DNA from 3 places in the Paenibacillus sp. ISL-20 genome. Region 1 is predicted to be linked to each of the others. Evidence: riboswitches for the same ligand, from Rfam matches in the RefSeq annotation. Region 1 holds a riboswitch; each other region holds the start of a gene.
What was found. A riboswitch is a leader RNA that binds a small molecule or an ion and turns the genes downstream of it on or off. The one in region 1 is predicted to bind thiamine pyrophosphate.

Region 1 (3,119 bases):
GTGAAAATTTGCCACGAGGTAGCCCCCGTCATCTGCATATAATTCATCATGGTGCGGTCGGTACGTGCGAGTCCATCCAGGGCCGCAACAGCGACAGGGAAGAAGCAGACCAGCGTAATCACGATAACCTTGGGCAGCATACCGAAGCCGAACCAAATCATGAGAAGCGGGGCTAGGGCGATTGTCGGCACATTTTGGCTAAGAATAAGAAGCGGATAAAGGGCGGTTTTGAGAAAAGGCACCAAGTGCAGTGCCAGCGAGATGATTAGACCGATTGCCGTGCCGATTATAAAGCCGATCAGGGTTAATTGCAGGGTGGCCGCTGTATGCTGGAAGAGACCGGAAGCTCCGGTAACGGCCTCATGCCCGATGGCCGTCGGTGCAGGCAAAATAAAGGGTTCAATGTCGAACACGGATACTGCCGCCTGCCATACCACCAAAAAGAAGAGAACCGCCAAAACGGGCGGCCAAACAGAACTCCACCAGCTTCTCATGGACGGTATTTCTCAGTCAGCTTATCCATGCTGATGCCGCTTGGATGATGCGCGATTTTGACCTGGGATATGATGCTGGGACTTCCCGCATTCACCAGCGCCTCGTGCATGCGCTCAACGATCTTGAGCAGCTCGGAGAGCTCTCCTTCCATGGTCGTTTCGAGTGCATGAACCTCGTATTTCACGCCCGATTCCTGAATAACCTTGATCGCTTCATCAACATAAGGGATGCTGTCGGCCCCGTTTGGCGTTCTCGGTATTACTTGAATGCTCAAGAGTGTATTCGCCATATAAACTCATCCTTTCGTGCAAGCTGTATTGTAATGGAAGAGAGGCAGCCTGCTGCAAAGGCCGTCTCTCTTCTTATAAATAGAAATAACCTTATGGCTTCTCCGGTAAAAAATCATTGGTAAATGCGCTGTCAGCGTCAAGTTCCTTCTCCAGCAGCTTGCGCTCAAACATCCAGTCTGCGTACCCCGACCATACTTCGGCTTTCTGTTCGCCCCAGCGGGATGCATCATCCTGATAACGGGGGCTCAGCCATTTCTGGCTGGCTAGAACCAGTTCGGCATCCAGGTCGGGAACAGCTTTCGTCAGCAGGGCTGCTGCATCTTCGGGATGTTGAATCGCATAGTCGTATCCTTTTGAAGTCGCCCGCATGAACGCTTTGACAAGTTCAGGGTCCTCCTGGATCAGCTTCTCGTTCGTTACGATCACCGGCGTGTAATAGTCAAGCTGCTCGGAGTAGTCCTTCACATAAATCATGTCAAGCGGCTCATTGCGAAGCTCGGCTTCAATACCCGTCCAAGCATAGAAGATCCAGGCAAAATCAATGTCGCGTTTGACGGCCGTAAAATAATCGGCATCGCCCATATTAACCATGTTCACCTTGCTGACATCGGCGCCATCGATCTCCATGATGGATTTCATGACCGCTTCCTCCACAGGCGAGCCCCAACCGCCATAGGATTTCCCTTCAAAATCGCCTGCCTTCACGATGCCTTTGTCCTTGGGGGCGGCAAAGCCGGATGTATTATGCTGAATGATCGCCGCAATGGAGACGAGCGGCAATCCTTGGGTTCTGGCCAGCGTTACGCCTTCCTGATAGCTGATGCCAAATGGCACGTTTCCGGATGCAACCAGCGTATCCGTTCCGCCTGCTCCCGGCTGGACGATCTGGACATTAAGCCCTTCTTCCTCATAATACCCAAGCTCCTTCGCTGCATACAGGCCGGTGTGATTCGTATTGGCAGACCAATCGAGCATCAGCTGTACGTCACGTAGTTTCCCGGGAGACTGACTGTCTTCGCCTGTGGCACCTGTCTTCTTGTTCTCTCCACTTGTACCGCATCCAGACGCAACCATCAGCAGGACGCAAGCGAGAAGCAGCGGAATCCATCTTCCCTTCTTCATCGTTTCTTCTCTCCTTTAAGTTCTCTTTCTATTACCTCGCAACTCCACAAAAAAAACGCCCTGATGATATCAGGACGCATGACGGCGTAAGTGTATACCACGGCAAATAAATAGCTGCCGCAAACATGGGCTTCCTACGCTGGCATTACCCAGATCAGGTGTAAGGGTCAGTATCATGTCGGATACACTCTCAGCCGGCCAAATTCCAGCTCCCCCGGTATTTATGAAGTTTCGATCAGTACACCCGCTATTATAGTCCTAACACAGCAGACCTGTCTAGTTCGAAGAGGCTCGAACGAGACAGGTCTTTGTTAGAACACTAATGCAATGGGAGAATTAATTGATGCTATAAACCTTTCACAAGATAAAGTATTTGAATACGGCTTCTACGCAGAGGTTAGCGCTGGAAGAACTCAATCCATTCTCCTTCGGGACCGTGCACGAAGAAATAGCGGTACCCGTTCGGAAGCGTCACGATTTCCTCGTCAATGTGAGGAACGTCAAGTGGGTGTTATGTTGTTCGTGCACAGGCTAATAAGATGATTTTTCTTTCATTTCCTCATCTTTACTTTTGTGTGGGCAAAAAGTATCATGAGAAATAGAGATGTTAATTCAAAAGACCTAACACACTTAAAGTGAACCAGCTTACCTTTTGGCCGAGGAGGAATGCTTATGAGTCCAACTCCAGCAGATCATCTGTGGATTCGACTCGCCATAATATATGCATTCATTCAGATAATGATCGCTCTGTGGATGCCTGATGCTTTATCGCTTCAGCGTGTTCTAGTCATTATTTCTCCTGCAGCCGCTTCCGTTTATTTAATGCGGATCCGTCGGCGTTTTGAGGTTCATCTTGGCAGGTTTTGGCTTATTGTGAGTCTCGGATTGATGGGGGAGGCAGTGGCCCGAACCCTCCACGCATGCAATATCTGGTTTGGAAAAGAGAGCGCTTTCCTGCCAGTTCTAACCCATTTGTTCTGGGGGCTCGAACTTATCCTGTTCGCAAGTTCTCTCATTTATTTATTCCGGCATGTTCAGGGTTCGTTTCGGGGGCTGCGGTTTATGCTGGATATCCTGATTGTTGGCATAGCGGTCATGACGGTAGGATGGGAATATTTCATCAAGCCTGAGCTTCAGGGTCTGGCCCATGAGGCAGCATGGGGAAACCTTTGGGTGGACATGCTGTATCCACTGTGCGCAATGGTACTTATT
Region 2 (3,119 bases), on a different contig from region 1:
CAAGCCCAGCAGTAGCACCAAAACCAGCAGAGCAACAAGCCCAGCAGTAGCACCAACACCACCTGTTAACGGACTCCAGATCCCTTATTACCGCAATAAACTGCCTATTTGCCATCATATTCTATGAATAACGTACCTGGTGTCCGATAACTATCAAAAATCACACCTATTCAGCCAAATAACGTATCCTCAGTCCGCTAGCCACAAGCAGTAGCCAAAACCAGTATAGCACCAAGACCAGCAGTAGTAACAAGATCAGCAGTAGTAGCCAGATCCAGCAGTAGTAACAAGATCAGCAGTAGCACCAAGACCAGCAGCAGCCTCAGCTATACACGCTGTGTTACCCCGGTTTCTACCTCTAAACCATAGCTACTCCGAGTTACCCAGCCCCTACAATTATAATCCCATCCATCCATGCATACCCCTAGACACCGAGTCCATCCGTGCTCTCCTGTTATACTGCTATTGCTTCACTTCATATTTTCACGATATCTTCACCACAATCTCCGCTCCGGCAACATAGGTCATCGCTTTGATGTATTCCGGGTCTTGGGCACGCTGTTCCACTTCTTCCGGAGTGAGGTCCTCCATTCGTGTCTGTACCCACCATAAGTTGCCGAACGGGTCCCGTACCCGTCCCACCCGGTCGCCGAAGAATAAGCTCGTTGGCTCCGTCACCGAGACGGCTCCTGCGGCCAGCGCTTGTTGGTAGACGGCATCGCAATCCTCAACATATAAACGGAGGTATGCTGGTGAATCCGGCCATTCCGGCTTCGCGTCAAACATCATCACGACGGCATCCCCAATTCGGACCTCGGCATGGCCGATGATACCTTCACCGACATAGACGCGGGCTAACTCTTCGGCTTGAAAAGCCTGCTTGAGGAATTCGATCAGCGCTGCGGAGTTTCTTGAGATGATCCACGGTGTCACGGACGTGTAGCCTTGCGGAATGGGTTTAACGTCTTTCGGTTGGTTTGGTTGGTTCGTCATAAATACGCTCGCTCCTTTAAACTTCATTTATTTGCATAACGATTATGTGCTCATTATGTTGGGGCATACATGACAACCGAGCGTCAGTGTTTCCGAAACAAGTGTTGGGCAGCCCCCGTTTTTATTTCGCGAAAGACCTCGGCCACCGTACAACATCCTAATCCCCCACTCATGGGAAAGCTTCGAGCGTGGGCTCCGTTCACGAACAGTTAATGTTTGACAGCATCTACAAACCTATGTACAGTATTAGACAAAAGAATAGGAAGTCCACTAGGGGAGCCGTTGGCGGCTGAGACAAGAGTGTATCTTGGACCCTTTGAACCTGATCTAGTTCGTACTAGCGTAGGAAAGTGGAGCCTTCGTATACGAGGTCTCGGTGCGTTTTTTGGCGCACTTGGGCTTGTTGACGAAGCCGCTCCAGTTTTCGGGGGCGGCTTTTTAGCGTTGCTTGGAAAGTCGTGTCTTATGGACTTCCTGCTCTTCAATATGTTGGAGGTGGGACAAAAATGAGTTTCACGCAAGAGCTCCGTCAGCAGGCGGGAGGCATTTTTCAAGCAATCTTCGATCATCCCTTTGTAAAAGGCATTGCCGAGGGGAAGCTGGCACGGGAACAGCTGATTCACTATGTGAAGCAAGATTTTGAGTATTTGAATGCCTACATGCGGATCTACGGAATCGCCATATCCAAATCGACCAGCAGGGAAGAGATCGCGACCTTTAACGAACAGATTTCATTCATCTTGCACAGCGAGGTGCATCCGCATCAGAATTTGTGCGCAGCCGCCGGGGTGACCTACGAAGAGCTTCAGGGTTATCCGCTTGCTCCGTCCGCGCATCATTATATCCGTCATATGCTGACAGTGGCGCACGAGGGCAGTCTAGGCGAGATTATGGCCGTACTGCTTCCTTGCCCGTGGACGTACCTGGAGATTGGCCGCAAGCTGCTGGATGACGTGAAGCCGGATGAATCCCATCCGTTCTATGACTGGATTTATTTCTATGGCAACCGTGGGGAAGACGCGACAGCCAAGTTCTGCAACCGTGTCGATGAATGGGCAGAGGGCGCGACGGCAGCCGAGCGGGAACGGATGAAGGAGTATTTTATGCTGAGCTGCCAGTTGGAGTATATGTTTTGGGATATGGCTTATAAGCAGGAGGAATGGCCGGTGCTGCTGCAGGCTGCGGTGCTATAAGGAGTCATAACAAGGACATAAATTCCAATTTAGATAAGAGAGGCTGATTCCAATGCGTTCATGGGAAAAAGAAGTTTCGGCGCTTTTAACGAAGGTACAGCAGACGAGCCCCCTCGTTCACAATATGACAAACGTGGTGGTTACGAATTTTACGGCTAACGGCTTGTACGCGCTGGGCGCGTCGCCGGTCATGGCTTACGCGCCAGAGGAAGTGGCGGATATGTCTGCCATTGCAGGCGCGCTCGTATTGAACATCGGCACGCTGAACCGCGAGCTGGTGGATGCGATGATCATCGCCGGACAATCGGCGAATGCACATGGCGTCCCGGTCTTGCTGGACCCGGTCGGTGCGGGAGCGACCCGTTTTCGGACGGAGTCGGCATTGCGGATCCTAAGCGAGGTGAAGGTTTCGCTCGTGCGCGGGAATGCGGCTGAAGTCGCTCACCTTGTCGGGGAGGCGCGCGAGATCAAAGGCGTAGATGTTGGCAACAGCACGGGCAGTGATCATGCTGAGCTGGCCGTGCGGGCTGCACGCGAATTAGGCACGATCGTGGCCATTACCGGTGAAGAGGACGTAATTACCGATGGAACAGAGGTACGCATCATTACCGGAGGGGATGCACTGCTCACGAAGGTCACCGGCGCAGGGTGCCTGCTGACCTCGGTGCTGGGTGCCTTTGCCGCAGTGGAAGCAAACCTGCTGCTTGCGGGTACGGCGGGTCTGGCCTTCTACGGGGCCGCGGCGGCGAGAGCTGCGGAATGCACGGCGGACCAAGGACCGGGAAGCTTCCAGATCGCTTTCCTGGATGAGCTGGCAAAACTTCATCCAGGCTCGTTGGCGGGATATGCCGCTGTCCGGGAAGCGGAAGCGGCCGCTGCCGGTGGCACACGATGAGCAAGACACGCGTGCCCCGGGCACTGACGATTGCCGGG
Region 3 (3,119 bases), on a different contig from region 1:
AAACCGAGCAGTTCTCCCATCTTCACCTTGGAGCCGGGTTCCAGGTCACCGCGAGGGGTAAACGTGCCGTTCTCCGTCAAAAGCACAACTGTAGAGCCGAATTCAAAGTACGCGAGTTCATCGCCGATTTCGTATTTCTTCACGTTCTCGTCAGCATAACGGATGCTGCTTACGTTCATGGCTCCGACCTTCACGACGGCAACTTCGCCGAACTCATGCGCAATATAGGTAATGAGGCGCTCATTGCGGCTGAGCACATTCCGGATATGGGTCATCGCAAAATCGTTCACGGGGTAAACGCGTCCCTTCAAATGCTCGCTTTCCGCCTGAACACCGGTTACCGGGGAATGAATGCGATGATAGTCGGTCGGGCTTAAATACAATACAAATGCATAACCGTGGATGTAGTTTTCCATTCTCGGTGATTTCGCGAGCAGCTCGCTCAAGGTATAATCCTGTCCCTTAACGCTCAGAATGGTACCGGCGTTGACGACGCCCATTGCCGAAATTGTGGCATCGACTGGGCTTACCATGGCGTCGGCGGTGTCATCTATGGCGCGGAGGCCTATTTTTAACCGGCGGGAAAAGAACTCGTTCAGTGAGCGGTATTCGTTGATTTCTTTCTCCGCTTCGTGCGCCGGAATTTGATAAATTCGTATGAATGCAGGTATTAGATGACGGCTCAGCCGGCTGTGGGAACAATGCCCCATGATTCGGGACAGCCACTTGCGGGAAGACAGCTCAGTCATCAGACGCAGCAATTGTTTAGCCATGTCATTCTCCTTTGTGCATAGGTGTCAGCAATAAACGTTGGTGGAAAAGCCAATCACTCTGATATTGACATAGAATGAGATGGAAATCAATAAATAGCCATTTTTGAAAAAAGGTTCTTGCTTATTCCGGAGTGAATGTGTATTTTAAAGTTAACATAAAACCGAATAGGAATACGGGGGCTTGAGTGAATCAGGCTGAGATTGCAGCTGTTATCCGCTGTTGACCGTTAATCTGAACTGGGTAATGCCAGCGTAGAGAATATCCGACCCTGCCTACATAGGGCCTATTTTTCCGTCTGCGCGTTTTTCCAGACGGTTTTTTGTTGTGTTTACACAAAAATAGAGGTGGAGAGGGGAATGTGTTGTTATGGGAACGTCTGTGCAAGAGAAGTTGGGGGTTCAGCCCCGAAAAGGACTGCGGTTAAGCGATATTTTGGTTACGGTACTGGTATCACTGGTGCTTGGCGTCATTTATCACTTCTGGGGTTCGGTTTACAATCTGTTAAAACCGCTGTTCTTTGAAGCGGATGAGTTGTTATACGGCATGTGGTTCGCTGCAGCCACGCTTGCTTACTTGTTGATCCGGAAGCCGGGAGTGGCCATTATCGCGGAAGTGGCGGCGGCCCACGTGGAAGTGCTGTTTGGCAGCGGCTGGGGATTGACCCTGCTGCTGTATGGCCTCATTCAAGGACTGGGGGCTGAATTGGTATTCGCGGCGTTCCGTTATCGGAGCACCTCGGCGTGGACGCTGGCGATTGCCGGTGCCGGCGCAGCCATCGGCTCGATGATCATGGACTTCTATTACAGCTATACGGATGACCTGCAGACGTGGATGTTCCTCGCTAAATACGGTATGCGGGTACTTAGCGGCGCCGTCATTGCAGGCCTTCTTATGCTCCTGCTGGCTAAAGCGCTCGACCGTACGGGCGTGACATCCCTGCTCCGTCCTGCGTCGAAGAAGGATTACGAAGCACTGGATGATCCGCGCCATGTCTAATGCCACGGTTAGCCCGGTTTCGGCTCAGTCTGCTGAGATGCTTCCGGAACCGGCCGTGTATGTGGAGGGATTGCGTCTGAAGTATCCGGGCGAGGAGCGATTGATGTTCAAAGACCTCTCCTTCTCGGCTGTCCGCGGGGAGAAGGTGCTGCTGCTCGGTCCGAGCGGCTGTGGCAAATCCACGCTGCTGCAGGTGCTTAGCGGGATGTTTCCCCGCGCAACGGAGGTGCCGATGAAATGCGGGGCCCAGCTGATTCCGCGCTCTTGGGGTTATGTATTTCAAGATCCGGATACCCAGTTCTGTATGCCGTACGTGGATGAAGAGCTGGCTTTCGTACTGGAAAATCTAAGTGTCCCTCGTGACGAGATGAAGGATCGGATGCAAGCGGCCCTGCGCGAGGTGGGGCTTGATCTTGAGGAGCCTCATATGCCGATCGGGCATCTGTCCCAAGGCATGAAGCAGCGACTTGCGCTGGCATCGGCTCTGCTGCTGGAGCCGGAAGTGCTGTTCCTTGACGAGCCGTCTGCGCTGCTCGACCCGGAAGGCAGGGAGCAAATCTGGTCCGCGGTGAAGGCCGTTTCGGAAGGGCGCACGCTGATCATCGTGGAGCACCGGATTGAAGAAATGGCCAAATACGTGGATCGTGTCGTGCTGTTCAGCCCGGATGGGGTGATTCTGGGCGAAGGTCCCCCAGCAGCGATATTCGCTGAATACGAGAAGGAACTTCAAACATATGGAATCTGGTATCCCGGCGTATGGGAAGATTACGAGCAGACCCGGGCGGGCAGAGAGTTGTTTGCTCCTGTCAACGGGCTTGGCGATGAGCTGGGTAATCTCCTGTATGAGGCTGCTCCTCCGTACCCTCAACGTGGAGAGCCTGTCATTCAGCTGGCCGATTTCAGGGGAATGCGATGGGATAAACCTGTCATCACCCTCCCTTCGGCAAAGGTGTTTCCGGGACAATTCATTGCGGTGGTAGGGCCGAACGGAGCAGGCAAAAGCTCGCTGCTGCTCAGTTTGATGGGGCTGCTTCGCACCGAAGGGACCTATGTACTCTGCGGGGAAGAGGTCATTCAGGGCAAACGCAGGAAGGTGCGGAAGAAGAGAGAGCGGCAGCTGCGCCAAATCGGATTCGTGTTTCAGAATCCGGAGCTTCAATTCCTGACGGAACGCATCGGGGATGAGGTGGTTTACTCGCTGCTGGTGGATCATGTGCCGCCGGAAGAAGCGCAGGCGCAGGCCGACCGCTGTCTGGAACGCTTTGGACTGACGGGCATGGAGGCCAGGCATCCGTACCAGCTGTCGACAGGTCAAAAGCGTCGCTTGAGCGTGGCTACGGCCATGGCAA

Region 2: linked by a shared signal. The riboswitch ahead of tenA (thiaminase II) and the one ahead of J7E85_RS29515 (ABC transporter substrate-binding protein) in region 1 are both predicted to bind thiamine pyrophosphate.
Region 3: linked by a shared signal. The riboswitch ahead of J7E85_RS11480 (ECF transporter S component) and the one ahead of J7E85_RS29515 (ABC transporter substrate-binding protein) in region 1 are both predicted to bind thiamine pyrophosphate.

Annotation. Positions count from the first base shown of each region.
Region 1 is NZ_JAGGRD010000064.1:75,504-78,622, reverse strand. Features, by position in the region: gene J7E85_RS29525 (ABC transporter permease) at 1-494, opposite strand, end outside; gene J7E85_RS29520 (MTH1187 family thiamine-binding protein) at 491-784, opposite strand; gene J7E85_RS29515 (ABC transporter substrate-binding protein) at 876-1,907, opposite strand; TPP riboswitch at 2,022-2,133, opposite strand; partial or broken gene J7E85_RS29510 (VOC family protein) at 2,305-2,400, opposite strand; gene J7E85_RS29505 (diguanylate cyclase domain-containing protein) at 2,580-3,119, shown strand, end outside.
Region 2 is NZ_JAGGRD010000066.1:20,919-24,037, forward strand. Features, by position in the region: gene J7E85_RS30245 (VOC family protein) at 484-993, opposite strand; TPP riboswitch at 1,256-1,359, shown strand; gene tenA (thiaminase II) at 1,500-2,186, shown strand; gene thiM (hydroxyethylthiazole kinase) at 2,239-3,081, shown strand; gene thiD (bifunctional hydroxymethylpyrimidine kinase/phosphomethylpyrimidine kinase) at 3,078-3,119, shown strand, end outside.
Region 3 is NZ_JAGGRD010000019.1:81,997-85,115, reverse strand. Features, by position in the region: gene asd (archaetidylserine decarboxylase) at 1-773, opposite strand, end outside; TPP riboswitch at 937-1,049, shown strand; gene J7E85_RS11480 (ECF transporter S component) at 1,141-1,770, shown strand; gene J7E85_RS11475 (ABC transporter ATP-binding protein) at 1,763-3,119, shown strand, end outside.